DNA from 2 places in the Pseudomonas sp. L-22-4S-12 genome. Region 2 is predicted to be linked to the other one. Evidence: predicted binding sites of a transcription regulator. Region 2 holds the regulator's gene; the other holds the start of a gene.
What was found. Region 2 encodes sigma-54, which starts transcription at its own class of promoters, with help from an activator protein. Its sites were predicted from a motif close to ANTGGCATNNANNTTGCTNT; they were not measured.

Region 1 (7,545 bases), on a different contig from region 2:
CGTTGCCCTTGCCGGTGGCGCCATGGGAGATGGCGTCGGCGCCGGTCTCGTTGGCGATCTCGATCAGGCGCTTGGCGATCAGCGGACGGGCAATGGAGGTGCCCAGCAGGTACTCGCCTTCGTAGACGGTGTTGGCGCGGAACATCGGGTAGACGAAGTCGCGGACGAATTCTTCGCGCAGGTCGTCGATGTAGATTTCCTTGACACCCATGGCCTGAGCCTTGGCGCGGGCCGGCTCGACTTCTTCGCCCTGGCCGAGGTCAGCGGTGAAGGTCACCACTTCGCATTCATAGGTGTCCTGCAGCCACTTGAGGATTACCGAGGTGTCCAGGCCACCGGAATAAGCCAGAACTACCTTCTTTACGTCCGCCATGCCAATCAACTCCACGGGGTTGTACGGAAAACCCGTGATTCTACCGGCCGCGCCGGGCGATTTACAGGGGCGCGACAGGCGCTGGCGACAAAGCGACGGATTTATTTATCCGTGCGACTTCAGGAGGTGGCCGCGGGATCGGCTGACGACGTGGGCGCCGCCGGGGCTGGAGCCGCTTCTTCTACCGGCTCGGCCACCGGCTCGCGGGACAGGGTCATGGTGACCCGGCGGTTCTGCGCCCGGTTGTCTGCACCCTTGTTCGGCACCAGCGGGTAACGCTCGCCGTGGAAGCGCACGACGATCTGTTCGGCCGGCACGCCGTTGGCCTTGAGGTACTCCTCCACGGCGATCGCCCGGCGCCGCGACATGTCGCGGTTGCTCAGGCGGTTGCCGCTGTTGTCGGAGTGGCCATCGAGTTCGATGCGATTGACGCTCGGATCGGCCTTGAGGAAGGCCAGGATGATGTCCAGCTTGGCGCGGCCCACGTCATCCAGCACCACGCCGCTGGGAAAGCCGATCTGCGCCTTGCGGATCTGGTCGAAATTGACCGGCAACAGCCCGGCCGTGCACTTCAGGTAGTCGTTGTAGGCCTGGGTGAACTTGATCGGCAGCAGGCGCACATCGAGGCTGTCGCCCCCCGTGCTGGTGCGGTGCCGAACCAGCGGGCTGCGCCCCTCGAGCAGGCCGGTGAGCAGGCGCCCGGCCTGCTCCTGGGAACTGTTGAAGGGCACTTCGCCGGCCACCACGGTGACCGGACCGAGGTTGATATCGCCGCGCCCCGGCTGCCAGGGCGCCGCCGCCGCCAGCAGGGTCGCCGAGCCCGCACCCAGCCAGCGCTCGCGGGCCTTGAGGCGGAACGTCGCCTGCTCGCCGGCGCGGCGGACGAACTCGCCACTACCGAAATCCGCCACCGGCTGCGTCAGGCGGCACTCGAACTGGTCGCCCTCGACCTTCCATTCGACCTTTTCCATGCGGGTCTGGAAGCTGATAGCCGCGACCTGCGCACTCAGGCACAGGCCGACAAACAAGCTGGACAGGGCGAAGTAAGGTTGGCGCACGACAGGCTCCACGGGGAGTAACGGCATTCCCTCGGGGTATCGGTCGCTGTCGGCAAAACTTGATAGCCCGTGCCGGCAAAGGCCAATTCCGGTAGCATGCGAGCACGTTTTACCCGCCTGGAACTCTCCATGTCAGACCGCATTACCCTGCTGCGCCCAGACGACTGGCACATCCACCTGCGCGACGGCGCCGTGCTGCCGCATACCGTGGCCGACGTCGCGCGTACCTTCGCCCGCGCCATCATCATGCCCAACCTGGTGCCGCCGGTGCGCAATGCCGCCGAGGCCGACGGCTACCGCCAGCGCATCCTCGCCGCCCGCCCGGCCGGCAGCCAGTTCCAGCCACTGATGGTGCTGTATCTCACCGACAACACCTCGGCCGAGGACGTGCGCACGGCCAAGGCCAGCGGTTTCGTGCATGCCGCCAAGCTCTACCCGGCCGGCGCCACCACCAACTCCGACTCCGGCGTGACCAGCATCGACAAGATCTTCCCGGCGCTGGAAGCCATGGCCGAAGTCGGCCTGCCGCTGCTGGTACACGGCGAAGTGACCCGCGCCGAAGTCGACGTGTTCGACCGCGAGAAGCGCTTCATCGACGAACAGCTGAGCCGCGTGGTCGAGCGTTTCCCCTGCCTGAAGGTGGTGTTCGAGCACATCACCACCAGCGACGCCGTACAGTTCGTCAACGCCGCTTCGAGCAACGTCGGTGCGACCATCACCGTCCACCACCTGCTGTACAACCGCAACCACATGCTGGTCGGCGGCATTCGCCCGCACTTCTATTGCCTGCCGATCCTCAAGCGCAACACCCACCAGGAAGCCCTGCTGGATGCCGCCACCAGCGGCAGCACCAAGTTCTTCCTCGGCACCGACTCGGCGCCGCACGCCAAGCACGCCAAGGAAGCCGCCTGCGGTTGTGCCGGCTGCTACACCGCCTATGCCGCCATCGAGCTGTATGCCGAGGCCTTCGAGCAGCGCAACGCGCTGGACAAGCTGGAAGCCTTCGCCAGCCACTTCGGCCCCGACTTCTACAACCTGCCGCGCAACACCGACCGCATCACCCTGGTGCGTGAAGAGTGGACCGCTCCGGCCAGCCTGCCGCTGGGCGAGCAGACCGTAATCCCCCTGCGCGCCGGTGAGAACCTGCGCTGGCGCCTGCTGGAGAACCCCGCGTGAGCGAAGAACATTTCGACGACGAACTCGACGGCAGCCTGCCCTCAGGCCCGCGCCACCCGATGGCCGCGCGCTTTCGCGGCTACCTGCCGGTGGTGGTGGATGTCGAGACCGGCGGCTTCAACTGCGCCACCGACGCCCTGCTGGAGATCGCCGCGACCACCATCGCCATGGACGAGAGCGGCTTCGTCTACCCGGACCACACCCACTTCTTCCGCATCGAGCCGTTCGCCGGCGCCAATATCGAGCAGGCGGCCCTGGAGTTCACCGGGATCAAGCTGGATCACCCGCTGCGCATGGCGGTCAGCGAAGCGCACGCGCTCGGGGAAATCTTCAAGGGCCTGCGCAAGTCGATCAAGGCCAATGGCTGCAAGCGCGCCATCCTGGTCGGCCACAACAGCAGCTTCGACCTCGGCTTCCTGAATGCCGCCGTGGCCCGCTGCGACATCAAGCGCAACCCGTTCCACCCCTTCTCCAGCTTCGACACCGCCACCCTGGCCGGCCTCGCCTACGGCCAGACCGTACTGGCCAAGGCCTGCCAGACCGCCGGCATCGCCTTCGACGGCAAGGAAGCGCACTCCGCGCGCTACGACACCGAGAAGACGGCCGAACTGTTCTGCGGCATCGTCAACCGCTGGAAGGAAATGGGCGGCTGGGACGAGTTCGACCACTGAGTCGCGCCCTACCGACAAGAACCCGGCCCAGGCCGGGTTTTTTATGCATGGCCCCGGTGCATCGCCCACCACCGCACAAGACAGGAAATTCTCACAGCAAGCTTTGACAAGCATTCTCATTAACATTAGTATCCCTGGCCATTAGCAACCCACTCCCAGCCGAGCCCGCCCATGTACGTTTGCCTCTGCCAAGGTGTTACTGACGGCCAAATCCGCGACGCCATCTACGAAGGCTGCTGCAGCTATCGTGACGTGCGCGAAAGCCTCGGCGTTGCCACCCAGTGCGGCAAATGCGCGTGCATGGCCAAGCAACTGGTACGCGACACCCTCGGCGAGCTGCACAGCAGCCAGCACGGCCTGGCCTACCCGGCCAGCTTCGTCGCGGCCTGAAAGCCGATCCAGATCAACAAAAGGGATGCTCAGGCATCCCTTTTTCGTTGCCCCACTTGCAGGCCCAGCCCCCCAGCCAGTAGCTTTGCCCCATGAGGGCGCGGTGTTGCGCCGTCACTTTTGACCATTGGAGTTGCACCATGAAACACTGGATTCTGGCCCTGTTCTGCACCCTGGGCCTTGCTGGCTGTTCCAGCGAATACATCATCACCACCACCGACGGGCAGCTGCTCACCAGCGATGGCAAGCCGGAACTGGACCGCGACACCGGCATGATCGAGTTCGAGGACAGTGAAGGCCGCAAGCAGCAGATCCCGCAGGCCAATGTCAAGCAGATGATGGAACGCTAACAGCCTGCTCGCTGCCGCTGACTTATTGCAAAACCCCGCTCCGGCGGGGTTTTGTTTTTCCGCCAGGCGAGTACTGGCATATCGCTTGCTAGAGCCGAAGCAGCAGAACTCTCTCCAACGGCGGGGTCAGTTCATAGACAATGGCGTCGTTCCCGGCTATCCCTAGCGCGATAGCTGGGGCGGCGCCTTTTTTGTTCAACGGCGGAACAAAGCACATGACCAACAGCAGCACCACTCGCAGCGACAATCTGGCCTGGGTTGCAGGCTCCGACGCACCGGAAAAGAGCGTCCTGGATCTCGGCTTCATGGCCCTGACCGACTCTGCCTCGCTGATCGTCGCGGCCACCCAGGGCTTTGCCCAGCCCTACGGCCTGACCCTCAACCTGCAGCGCCAGGCCTCATGGGCCACCCTGCGCGACAAACTGCTGGCCGGCGAGCTGGACGCCGCCCAGGCCCTCTACGGCCAGGTCTACGGCATCCACCTGGGCCTCAGCGGTCCGGCCACCGACATGGCTATCCTCATGGGCCTGAGCCAGAACGGCCAGGCCATCAACCTGTCCGAGCCGCTCAAGCAGGCCGGGGTGACCAGCGCCGAAGCACTGGCCAACCGGGTGCGCCAAAGCGGTGCAAAACTGACCTTCGCCCAGACCTTCCCCACCGGCACCCACGCCATGTGGCTGAACTACTGGCTGGCCGCCCAGGGCATCCACCCGCTGGAAGACGTCAACAGCGTAGTGGTGCCACCCTCGCAGATGGTCGCCCACCTCAAGGCCGCGCGCATCGACGGTTTCTGCGCCGGTGGCCCCTGGGGCGCGCTGGCGGTCGAGGAACACCAGGGCTTCACCCTGGCTACCAGCCAGATGATCTGGGCCGACCACCCGGAGAAGGTCCTCGGCGTCACCCTCGAGTTCGTCGAGCAGTACCCCAACACCGCGCGCGCCCTGACCATGGCCGTGCTGGAGGCCAGCCGCTTCATCGACGAGAATGAAGAGAACAAGCGCAGCACGGCCCAGCTGATCAGCGGCAGCGAGTATGTCGATGCCCCGCTGTCGACCATCGAGCCGCGCTTCCTCGGTCAGTACGAAGACGGCCTCGGCCACGCCTGGCTGGACGCCCACCCGCTGCGCTTCTTCGCCGATGGCCAGGTGACCATGCCCTGGCTCTCCGACGGCATGTGGTTCATGACCCAGTTCCGCCGCTGGGGCCTGCTCAAGGACGACCCGGACTACCTCGGCGTAGCCCGGCAGATCCACCAGCTCGACCTGTACCAGCAGGCCGCCGAAGCCTTGGGCATCAGCATGCCGGACACGCCCATGCGCAGTTCCACCCTGCTCGACGGCAGCCAGTGGGACGGCAGCGACCCGGCCGGCTATGCCCGCAGCTTTGCCATTCACGCGCGCAGCGGCACCGCCGCCGCCATCGCCCTGTAACACTGCGAGACGAACGCCACCATGCTACGAATTCTGCTGATCAACGACACCCCGAAGAAAGTCGGCCGCCTGAAGAGCGCGCTGATCGAGGCGGGCTTCGAGGTCATCGACGAGTCGGGGCTGACCATCGACCTGCCCGAGCGCGTCGAGGCCGTGCGCCCCGACGTGATCCTGATCGATACCGAGTCGCCGGGCCGCGACGTGATGGAACAGGTGGTGCTGGTGACCCGCGACCAGCCGCGGCCGATCGTCATGTTCACCGATGAGCACGACCCCAGCGTGATGCGCCAGGCCATCCAGTCCGGAGTCAGCGCCTACATAGTCGAGGGCATCCACGCCCAGCGCCTGCAGCCGATCCTCGACGTGGCCATGGCCCGCTTCGAAAGCGACCAGGCCATGCGTGCCCAGCTGCTGGCTCGCGACGAGCAGCTGGCCGAGCGCAAGCGCATCGAGCTGGCCAAGGGCCTGCTGATGAAGATGAAGAGCTGCAACGAGGAAGAGGCCTACACCCTGATGCGTCGCCAGGCCATGAGCCGCCAGCAGAAGCTGATCCAGGTGGCCGAGCAGATCATCGCCATGCACGACATGCTGGGGAATTAGGGTAAACGCTGGAATCAAGCGGTCTAGATAGGGGGCTCGCTGCACATGAATGCCCATCAATGCCGATCGAATACCGCTGAACGCCTCATCAGGGCCAGCGACAAGAACCTCGTCGACCAGCTTGAGGTAGATGGTTTCGAGTTCCGCTTCCTTGATCCGCTGCACCATACCGAACGCTCTTTCTTGTGCGATGGGTTCCACCCTGCCCAGCCGACTTCCATGCCCGAGGCGCAGCCGGTGGGCGTGCGCGGATCATAGGAGCGATCCAGGCTCAGCCGGAGCGACGTGCCGCCGCAGGCTATGGAATCAATATGCCACCACCTTTAGAATGCGTGCCCCATCACAAAACAGAGCCACACATGAAAGGACTCAAAGCAGCTGCAGTAATGCCCATCGTCCTAGCAAGCCTAGCAATACAAGCCCAGGACCAACCATCGTTGGTTCAGGGCTCCGACAAGCATGACTTTTCCATCCGTTGCGAGAAGGGAGGCAAAGTAACTCTGGAGGTTTTCGACCTCAACGAGGTTGACAGCTTGAGGGTCGCTCGGAACATCTATGTCGCCGACCAGAGCGATGGCCGTAGCCTGATCACTTACAACCACGGCTTTATCATCGCTAAGGAGCAAGCAACCTACGTCACGGCAGCGGATGAAAGCTGTGCCTTCTCCAGGCGGTTGATCTAGTCGGGCCTCATCAGCAGCCAAACTTTTCAGCGGGCCCACGGTGCCACCGGCACCGCTGGGCAACGACAAGGCAATGCATCGACCTACGGGCTCAGAACGCGCACATAGCCCACCCTGCCCGGCCGTCTTCCTTGCCCGATGCGCGGCCGGCGGGTGAGGCGTGGAGTCTAGCCGGTAGCCATCGCCATGCACGACATGCTGGGTAACTGAGGCCGGCACGGGGCGTTATGCGCCCCGCTCGACAAACCCCACCGCCAACGCTTATCTTCGCTGCCTGGCCAGCGCACTGGCCAACGTCGCTCGGACGGTTCCGGGCGCTTACGTCTTCGAGGAAAGCATGGCTGAACAAGCTAAGCGTCGTTTTGCGCGCATCGATCGTCTCCCCCCCTACGTTTTCAACATCACCGCCGAACTGAAGATGGCCGCCCGCCGCCGTGGCGAGGACATCATCGACTTCAGCATGGGCAACCCCGATGGCGCCACGCCGCCGCACATCGTCGAGAAACTGGTGCAGGTCGCCCAGCGCGACGACACCCACGGCTACTCCACCTCGCGCGGCATTCCGCGCCTGCGCCGCGCCATCTCGCGTTGGTACAAGGACCGCTACGACGTCGAGATCGACCCGGAAAGCGAAGCCATCGTCACCATCGGTTCCAAGGAAGGCCTGGCACACCTGATGCTGGCCACCCTGGACCATGGCGACACCGTGCTGGTGCCCAACCCCAGCTACCCGATCCATATCTACGGCGCGGTGATCGCCGGCGCCCAGGTGCGTTCGGTACCGCTGGTGCCCGGCGTGGACTTCTTCGCCGAA
Region 2 (7,545 bases):
CGCAACCGGAAGGCCCCATGATGCCGGTGACCTTGCCACGCGGGATGCGGATATCGACGTTGTCAAAGATGGTGCGTGCGCCACGCTTGAAGGTCAGGCCCTTCAGCTCGACGGCGTAGGCATTTTCGGCGCTCATCCAAACTCCTTGTGATACAGCCTTCCATAGGCAGACGCAGCATTCCCGAGGCGGGATAGCACGCGGCACGGGCAGGCCGAACAGGCCGCGCAATATACCACCGCAACCCCGCGCACCCAAGGCGCTGCAATGTTTTCAGGGAATTTCGCCAGCGCGCCACGCAACCTGCGATCCGCTAGAGGTGAGGCTGCGTCGCTTTCCCGTTATAATCGCCGACTTTTCTGCCGGCCACCGTGAATCCAGCCATGAGCCAGTCCACCGATCTGATCCAATCCGCCCAGCGCACCATGCGCCTCGAACTCGACGCTATCGAGGCCCTGCTGGGTCGCATCAATGGCGACTTCGTCCGCGCCTGCGAACTGATGCTGGCCTGCAAGGGCCGTATCGTGGTGGTCGGCATGGGCAAGTCCGGGCATATCGGCAACAAGATCGCCGCCACCCTGGCCAGCACCGGCACCCCGGCATTCTTCGTCCACCCGGCCGAAGCCAGCCACGGCGACATGGGCATGATCACCCGCGACGACGTGGTGCTGGCCCTGTCCAACTCCGGCTCCACCGCCGAAATCGTCACCCTGCTGCCGCTGATCAAGCGCCTCGGCATCACCCTGATCAGCATGACCGGCAACCCCGAGTCGCCGCTGGCCAAGGCCGCCGAAGTCAACCTGGATGCCCAGGTCGCCCAGGAAGCCTGCCCGCTGAACCTGGCGCCGACCTCCTCGACCACCGTCTCCCTGGTGCTCGGCGACGCCCTGGCCATCGCCCTGCTGGAAGCCCGCGGCTTCACCGCCGAAGACTTTGCCTTCTCCCACCCGGGCGGCGCGCTCGGCCGCCGCCTGCTGCTCAAGGTGGAGAACGTCATGCACAGCGGCACCCGCCTGCCACTGGTACAGCGCGGCACCAGTCTGCGCGACGCCCTGCTGGAAATGACCCGCAAGGGCCTGGGCATGACCGTGGTGGTCGAGAGCAACGGCCAGCTGGCCGGGATCTTCACCGACGGCGACCTGCGCCGCACCCTGGACAAGGGCATCGACGTGCGCGAAGCCAGCATCGACGCGGTGATGACCGTGCACGGCAAGACCGCCCGCGCCGACATGCTCGCCGCCGAGGCCCTGAAAATCATGGAAGACCACAAGATCAACGCCCTGGTCGTAGTCGATGACGAGGAGCGCCCGGTCGGCGCCCTCAACATGCACGACCTGCTGCGCGCCGGAGTGATGTAAATGAACGACGAACTGCAACAGCGCGCCAAGGCCATCAAACTGGCCATCTTCGATGTCGACGGCGTACTGACCGACGGCCGCCTGTACTTCCTCACCGATGGCAGCGAGTTCAAGACCTTCAACACCCTCGACGGCCACGGCATCAAGATGCTGATCAACTCCGGAGTGCGCACCGCCATCATCAGCGGGCGCAAGACCCCGGTGGTCGAGCGCCGCGCGCAGAACCTCGGCATCCAGCACCTGTACCAGGGCCGCGAAGACAAGCTGGTGGTGCTCGACGAACTGCTCGGCGAGCTCGGACTAAGCTACGAGCAAGTCGCCTACCTGGGTGACGACCTGCCCGACCTGCCGGTCATCCGCCGGGTCGGCCTGGGCATGGCCGTGGCCAGCGCCGACGGCTTCGTCCGCCAGCACGCCCACGGCGTCACCGCGGCACGCGGCGGCGAAGGCGCGGCGCGCGAATTCTGCGAATTGATCATGCGCGCCCAGGGCAGCCTCGAAGCCGCCCAAACCGCCTACCTCTAGGATCAGCCATGCCGGCCAAACAGCGACAACTCCTGATCTACGGCCTGATCGCCGCCCTGCTGGGCGCGATCGGCTACTGGAACATCCGCCCGGAAAGCTTCCTGGACAAGCCGACCGTTGGCGAAAGCGACAGCACCATCGACTTCTACGTGGTCAATGCGCGCACCCTGCAATACCAGGAAGACGGTCAGCTGCAGTACGAGATGACCACCGACAAGCTGGAACATATCAAGGCCAGCGACATCACCCTGCTGAGCCAGCCGGACCTGCAACTGTACCGCGGCAGCGCCTACCCCTGGCACGTGCAGAGCGCGCGGGGCGAAGTGGCGCCGCAAGGCAAGCAAGTCGAACTGATCGATGACGTGCGCGTGGCGCGCACCGATGCCAAAGGCCGCCCCACCGTGATCACCAGCAGCCGGATGACCGTATTTCCGGATGAGGAATATGCGCAAACCCGGCAAGCCGTTAGAATCGAGGCCGCCAACGGGGTGACCACGGCACAAGGAATGAAAGCGTACATGAATGACGGCCGGATCCTCCTGCTGTCCAACGTAAGAGGCCAGCATGAGGCTCGTTAACAGTTTCCCCCTCCGGACCCTCCCCCTATTGCTCATCAGCCTCGGTGCCGCGCTCGGAAGCGCCAGCACCTGGGCCCTGCCCAGCGACCGCGAGCAACCGATCCGGGTCCAGGCCGACAGCGCCGAACTGGACGACAAGCAAGGCGTGGCGGTGTACCGCGGCGGCGTGGTGATCACCCAGGGCACCCTGAAGATCACCGGCGACACCGTGACCATCACCCAGGATGCCAACGGCGACGTCGAAGTCTTCACCTCGGTGGGCAAACCGGCCTACTACGAGCAGAAACCCGCCGTGGACAAGGAAATCGTCAAGGCCTACGGCCTGACCATCCAGTACTTCGCCAGCAACGAGCGCATCGTACTGATAGACCAGGCCAAGGTAATCCAGGAAGGCAACACCTTCGAAGGCGAGAAGATCGTCTATGACACCCAGCGCCAGATCGTCAACGCCGGCCGCGCCACTGGCGCCGCCCTGAGCGCGCCGCGCCCACGCATCGACATGGTCATCCAGCCGCGCAAGAAAACCGGCCAGCCGGAGCAAGCGCAGTAATGGCAACCCTCAAAGCCCAGCATTTGGCCAAAAGCTACAAGGGCCGCCAGGTGGTACGCGACGTCAGCCTGTCCATCGACAGCGGCCAGATCGTCGGCCTGCTCGGTCCCAACGGCGCCGGCAAGACCACCTGTTTCTACATGATCGTCGGCCTGGTGCAGGCCGACCAGGGCCGCGTGCTGATCGACGATCTCGACGTCAGCCACCAGCCCATGCATGGCCGCGCCCGCGTCGGCATCGGCTACCTGCCACAGGAAGCCTCGATCTTCCGCAAGCTGACGGTAGCCGACAACATCATGGCCATCCTGGAAACCCGCAAGGATCTCGACCGCGCCGGCCGCCGCGCCGCCCTGGAGAGCCTGCTGCAGGAGTTCCACATCAGCCACATCCGCGACAACCTCGGCATGAGCCTGTCCGGCGGCGAACGCCGGCGCGTGGAAATCGCCCGCGCCCTGGCCACCGAACCCAAGTTCATCCTGCTCGACGAACCCTTCGCTGGCGTCGACCCGATCTCGGTCGGCGACATCAAGCAGATCATCCATCACCTCAAGGCCAAGGGCATCGGTGTGCTGATCACCGACCACAACGTGCGCGAGACCCTCGACATCTGCGAGACCGCCTACATTGTTAATGACGGCCAACTGATCGCCGAAGGCGATGCCGAAAGCATCCTGGCCAACCAGCTGGTTAAAGAAGTCTACCTCGGGCACGAATTCCGCCTCTGATGCAGGCGTCGCCGCACTACACGGATGTTGTCAAGCCTAGGCAAAGCCGCCAGTTTCAGGCATATAATTTGCTTATTGGCGGCGCCCCGGCGCCCTGTAGTGAATGGCGCGACTGCGCCGGCAAATAAGGTGCAAAGCTTCCTGCCATGAAACCTTCGCTAGTCCTCAAGATGGGCCAGCAGCTGACGATGACACCGCAGCTGCAACAAGCCATTCGCCTCCTCCAGCTGTCCACCCTGGACCTGCAGCAGGAAATCCAGGAAGCCCTGGAATCCAACCCCATGCTGGAACGCCAGGAAGACGGCGAAGACTTCGACAACAGCGATCCGCTGGCCGACGGCGAAGAACAGAACACCCAGGCCGCGCCCCAGGACACCTACCAGGAAACCAACAGCACGCCCGCCGATGCCATCGAGGACGGCGAGTGGAACGAACGCATCCCCAGCGAGCTGCCGGTCGATACCGCCTGGGAAGACGTCTACCAGACCAGCGCCAGCAGCCTGCCGAGCAACGACGATGACGAGTGGGACTTCACCACCCGCACCTCCGCCGGCGAGAGCCTGCAGACCCATCTGCTGTGGCAACTGAACCTGGCGCCGATGTCGGACACCGACCGCCTGATCGCCGTGACCCTGATCGACTGCATCAACGACCAGGGCTATCTGGAGGAGTCGCTCGAGGAAATCGTCGAGGCCTTCGACCCGGAAATGGACGTCGAGCTGGACGAAGTCGAAGCCGTCCTGCACCGCATCCAGAACTTCGACCCGGCCGGGGTCGGCGCCCGCGACCTGCGCGAATGCCTGCTTCTGCAGCTGCGCCAGCTGCCGGCCAGCACGCCCTGGCTGAGCGAGGCCCAGCGCCTGGCCGGCGACCACCTCGACCTGCTCGGCAGCCGCGACTACAGCCAGCTGATGCGGCGCATGAAGCTCAAGGAAGACGAGCTGCGCCAGGTCATCGAGCTGATCCAGAGCCTCAACCCGCGTCCCGGCTCGCAGATCGAAGCCAGCGAGCCGGAATACGTGGTACCGGACGTGATCGTGCGCAAGCACAACGAGCGCTGGCTGGTGGAGCTCAATCAGGAAGCGGTGCCGCGCCTGCGGGTCAACGCGCAGTACGCCGGCTTCGTCAAACGCGCCGACTCCAGTGCCGACAACACCTTCATGCGCAACCAGCTGCAGGAAGCGCGCTGGTTCATCAAGAGCCTGCAGAGCCGCAACGAAACCCTGATGAAGGTCGCCTCGCAGATCGTCGAGCACCAGCGCGGCTTTCTCGAGTACGGCGACGAGGCGATGAAGCCGCTGGTCCTGCACGACATCGCCGAGGCGGTGGGCATGCACGAGTCGACCATCTCGCGGGTCACCACGCAGAAATTCATGCACACCCCGCGCGGTATTTACGAGCTGAAATACTTCTTCTCCAGCCACGTCAGCACCTCGGAAGGCGGCGAATGCTCGTCGACGGCGATCCGCGCCATCATCAAAAAACTGGTCGCCGCGGAAAACGCGAAAAAGCCATTGAGTGACAGCAAGATCGCTGGTTTACTGGAAGCACAGGGCATTCAGGTAGCCCGTCGCACCGTCGCCAAATACCGCGAATCCCTCGGGATAGCGCCTTCGAGCGAACGCAAGCGGTTGATCTAGTCATAGACGCGACTGCTGTGACGCGGCACTGAGGGAAGGCTTTTGCAAAACTGGATACGCGCCATGCGCCCTGCCCCGCGGGGGGACTGCAGGACAGTTCTGCAAAAGCCTTCTCACGCCAGAGTGTTACGGTGGCAGGCCCGCTAGCCTGTCTCTTACACAAGGCAACAAGGAGAAGCGGTATGCAAGTCAACATCAGTGGACATCAACTGGATGTGACCGACGCCCTGCGTGACTATGTCGGGGAAAAACTCAGCCGACTGGAACGCCATTTCGACAAGATCACCAACGTGCAGGTGACCATGGCAGTCGAGAAGCTCAAGCAGAAAATCGAGGCGACCCTGCATGTTGCAGGCGGCGAAGTAGTCGCCAACGCCGAACACGACGACATGTATGCGGCGATCGACCTGCTCGCCGACAAACTCGACCGCCAACTGATCAAACACAAGGAAAAGCAGCTCGGCCGCCTGCAAGGCGCGACAGCCCGCTGACATCCCCCACCCATGATCCGACTTGAAAATATCCTGACCGCCGGCCGTTCCCTGGTGAACGTGCCGGGCGGCAGTAAGAAGCGCGTCCTCGAACAGATTGCCAACCTGGTCGCGCGCGAACTGCCCGACCTCGACTCGCAGGACATCTTCGAAAGCCTGATTGCCCGTGAAAAACTCGGTTCCACCGGGTTCGGTAACGGCATCGCCATTCCCCACTGTCGCCTGCCCGGCTGCAGCGCCCCCATCAGTGCGGTGCTGCGCCTGGATGCGCCGGTGGACTTCGACGCCATCGACGGCGCCCCGGTCGATCTGCTGTTCGTCCTGCTGGTACCCGAAGCGGCGACCGACGAACACCTGGAGCTGCTCCGCCAGATCGCCAGCATGCTCGACCGCAGCGAAGTGCGTGAGCGCTTGCGCCAGGCGTCAAGCAGCGAGAACCTCTACCAGGTGGTTGTCGACGTACAGAGCGGCCAATAGGCCAGGGTAGGACAGCGTCATGCGCCTGATCATCGTCAGCGGTCGCTCCGGCTCGGGCAAAAGCACCGCCCTCGACGTGCTCGAGGACAACGGTTTCTACTGCATCGACAACCTGCCGGCGATCCTCCTGCCGGAACTGGCCGAGCGCGCCCTGCTGCACACCGAGCTGCTGCACCCGCAGGTCGCCGTATCGATCGACGCACGCAACCTGCCCAGCCAGCTCAAGCGCTTCCCCGAACTGCTCGCCGAAGTGCGCGCCCGTCACATCGTCTGTGACGTGCTCTATCTGGATGCCGACGAAGAGACCCTGCTCAAGCGCTTTTCCGAAACCCGCCGGCGCCACCCGCTGACCAGCGAGACGCGCTCCCTCGCCGAAGCCATCCGCGACGAAGCCGCCCTGCTCAGCCCGATCACCGACCTGGCCGACCTCAAGCTCGACACCACCCACCTGAACCTCTACCAGCTGCGCGACAGCCTCAAGCTGCGCCTGCTGAACAAGCCCGAGCCCGGCACCGCGTTCCTCATCGAGTCCTTCGGCTTCAAGCGCGGCATGCCGGTGGACGCCGACCTGGTATTCGACGTGCGCTGCCTGCCCAACCCGTACTGGAAGCCCGAGCTGCGCGAAATGTCCGGGCTGGAGCAGCCGGTCGCCGACTACCTGGCCGCCCTGCCGGATGTCGAGGAGATGTACCAGGACATCCATGCCTACCTGCACAAGTGGCTGCCCCGCTTTGCTTCCAGCAATCGTTCCTACGTGACCATCGCCATTGGCTGCACCGGCGGCCACCATCGCTCGGTGTACCTGGCCAACCGCCTCGGCGCAGCCCTCAAGCCCACACTGAAGAATCTCCAGGTTCGCCACCGCGAACTGGGTTAAGGACTGTCCGCCGTATGCCCGCCTGCGAAATCACCATCATCAACAAGCTCGGCCTGCATGCGCGGGCGGCGGCCAAGTTCGTCGGCGTGGCCGGCAGCTTCCCCTGCCAGATTCGCGCCGGGCGCTCGGCCGAGAGCCTGGTCGACGGCAAGAGCATCATGGCGGTGATGATGCTGGCCGCCGGCAAGGGCACCAGCCTGCACCTGCACGCCGAAGGCGAACAGGCGGACGAAGCGCTGAATGCGCTGATCGAACTGATCAACAACCGCTTCGACGAAGGCGAATAACTCGCCGACATGCAAAAGGGGCTGACGGGATAACCGGAC

Region 1: the regulator sigma-54 is predicted to act here: its motif matches at 4,091-4,110, upstream of F3I16_RS08585 (CmpA/NrtA family ABC transporter substrate-binding protein).

Annotation. Positions count from the first base shown of each region.
Region 1 covers NZ_WELL01000002.1:421,445-428,989, reverse strand. Annotated here, with positions in the region: gene F3I16_RS08615 (argininosuccinate synthase) at 1-373, opposite strand, end outside; gene F3I16_RS08610 (OmpA family protein) at 493-1,431, opposite strand; gene pyrC (dihydroorotase) at 1,561-2,607, shown strand; gene rnt (ribonuclease T) at 2,604-3,278, shown strand; gene F3I16_RS08595 (bacterioferritin-associated ferredoxin) at 3,450-3,668, shown strand; gene F3I16_RS08590 (YgdI/YgdR family lipoprotein) at 3,809-4,018, shown strand; gene F3I16_RS08585 (CmpA/NrtA family ABC transporter substrate-binding protein) at 4,234-5,448, shown strand; gene F3I16_RS08580 (ANTAR domain-containing response regulator) at 5,470-6,048, shown strand; gene F3I16_RS08575 (hypothetical protein) at 6,094-6,306, shown strand; gene F3I16_RS08570 (hypothetical protein) at 6,408-6,731, shown strand; gene alaC (alanine transaminase) at 7,069-7,545, shown strand, end outside.
Region 2 covers NZ_WELL01000001.1:1,308,684-1,316,228, reverse strand. Annotated here, with positions in the region: gene F3I16_RS05945 (ABC transporter ATP-binding protein) at 1-136, opposite strand, end outside; gene F3I16_RS05940 (KpsF/GutQ family sugar-phosphate isomerase) at 382-1,356, shown strand; gene F3I16_RS05935 (HAD family hydrolase) at 1,357-1,881, shown strand; gene lptC (LPS export ABC transporter periplasmic protein LptC) at 1,890-2,459, shown strand; gene lptA (lipopolysaccharide transport periplasmic protein LptA) at 2,446-3,009, shown strand; gene lptB (LPS export ABC transporter ATP-binding protein) at 3,009-3,734, shown strand; gene F3I16_RS05915 (RNA polymerase factor sigma-54) at 3,881-5,374, shown strand; gene hpf (ribosome hibernation-promoting factor, HPF/YfiA family) at 5,557-5,865, shown strand; gene ptsN (PTS IIA-like nitrogen regulatory protein PtsN) at 5,878-6,342, shown strand; gene rapZ (RNase adapter RapZ) at 6,362-7,219, shown strand; gene F3I16_RS05895 (HPr family phosphocarrier protein) at 7,234-7,506, shown strand.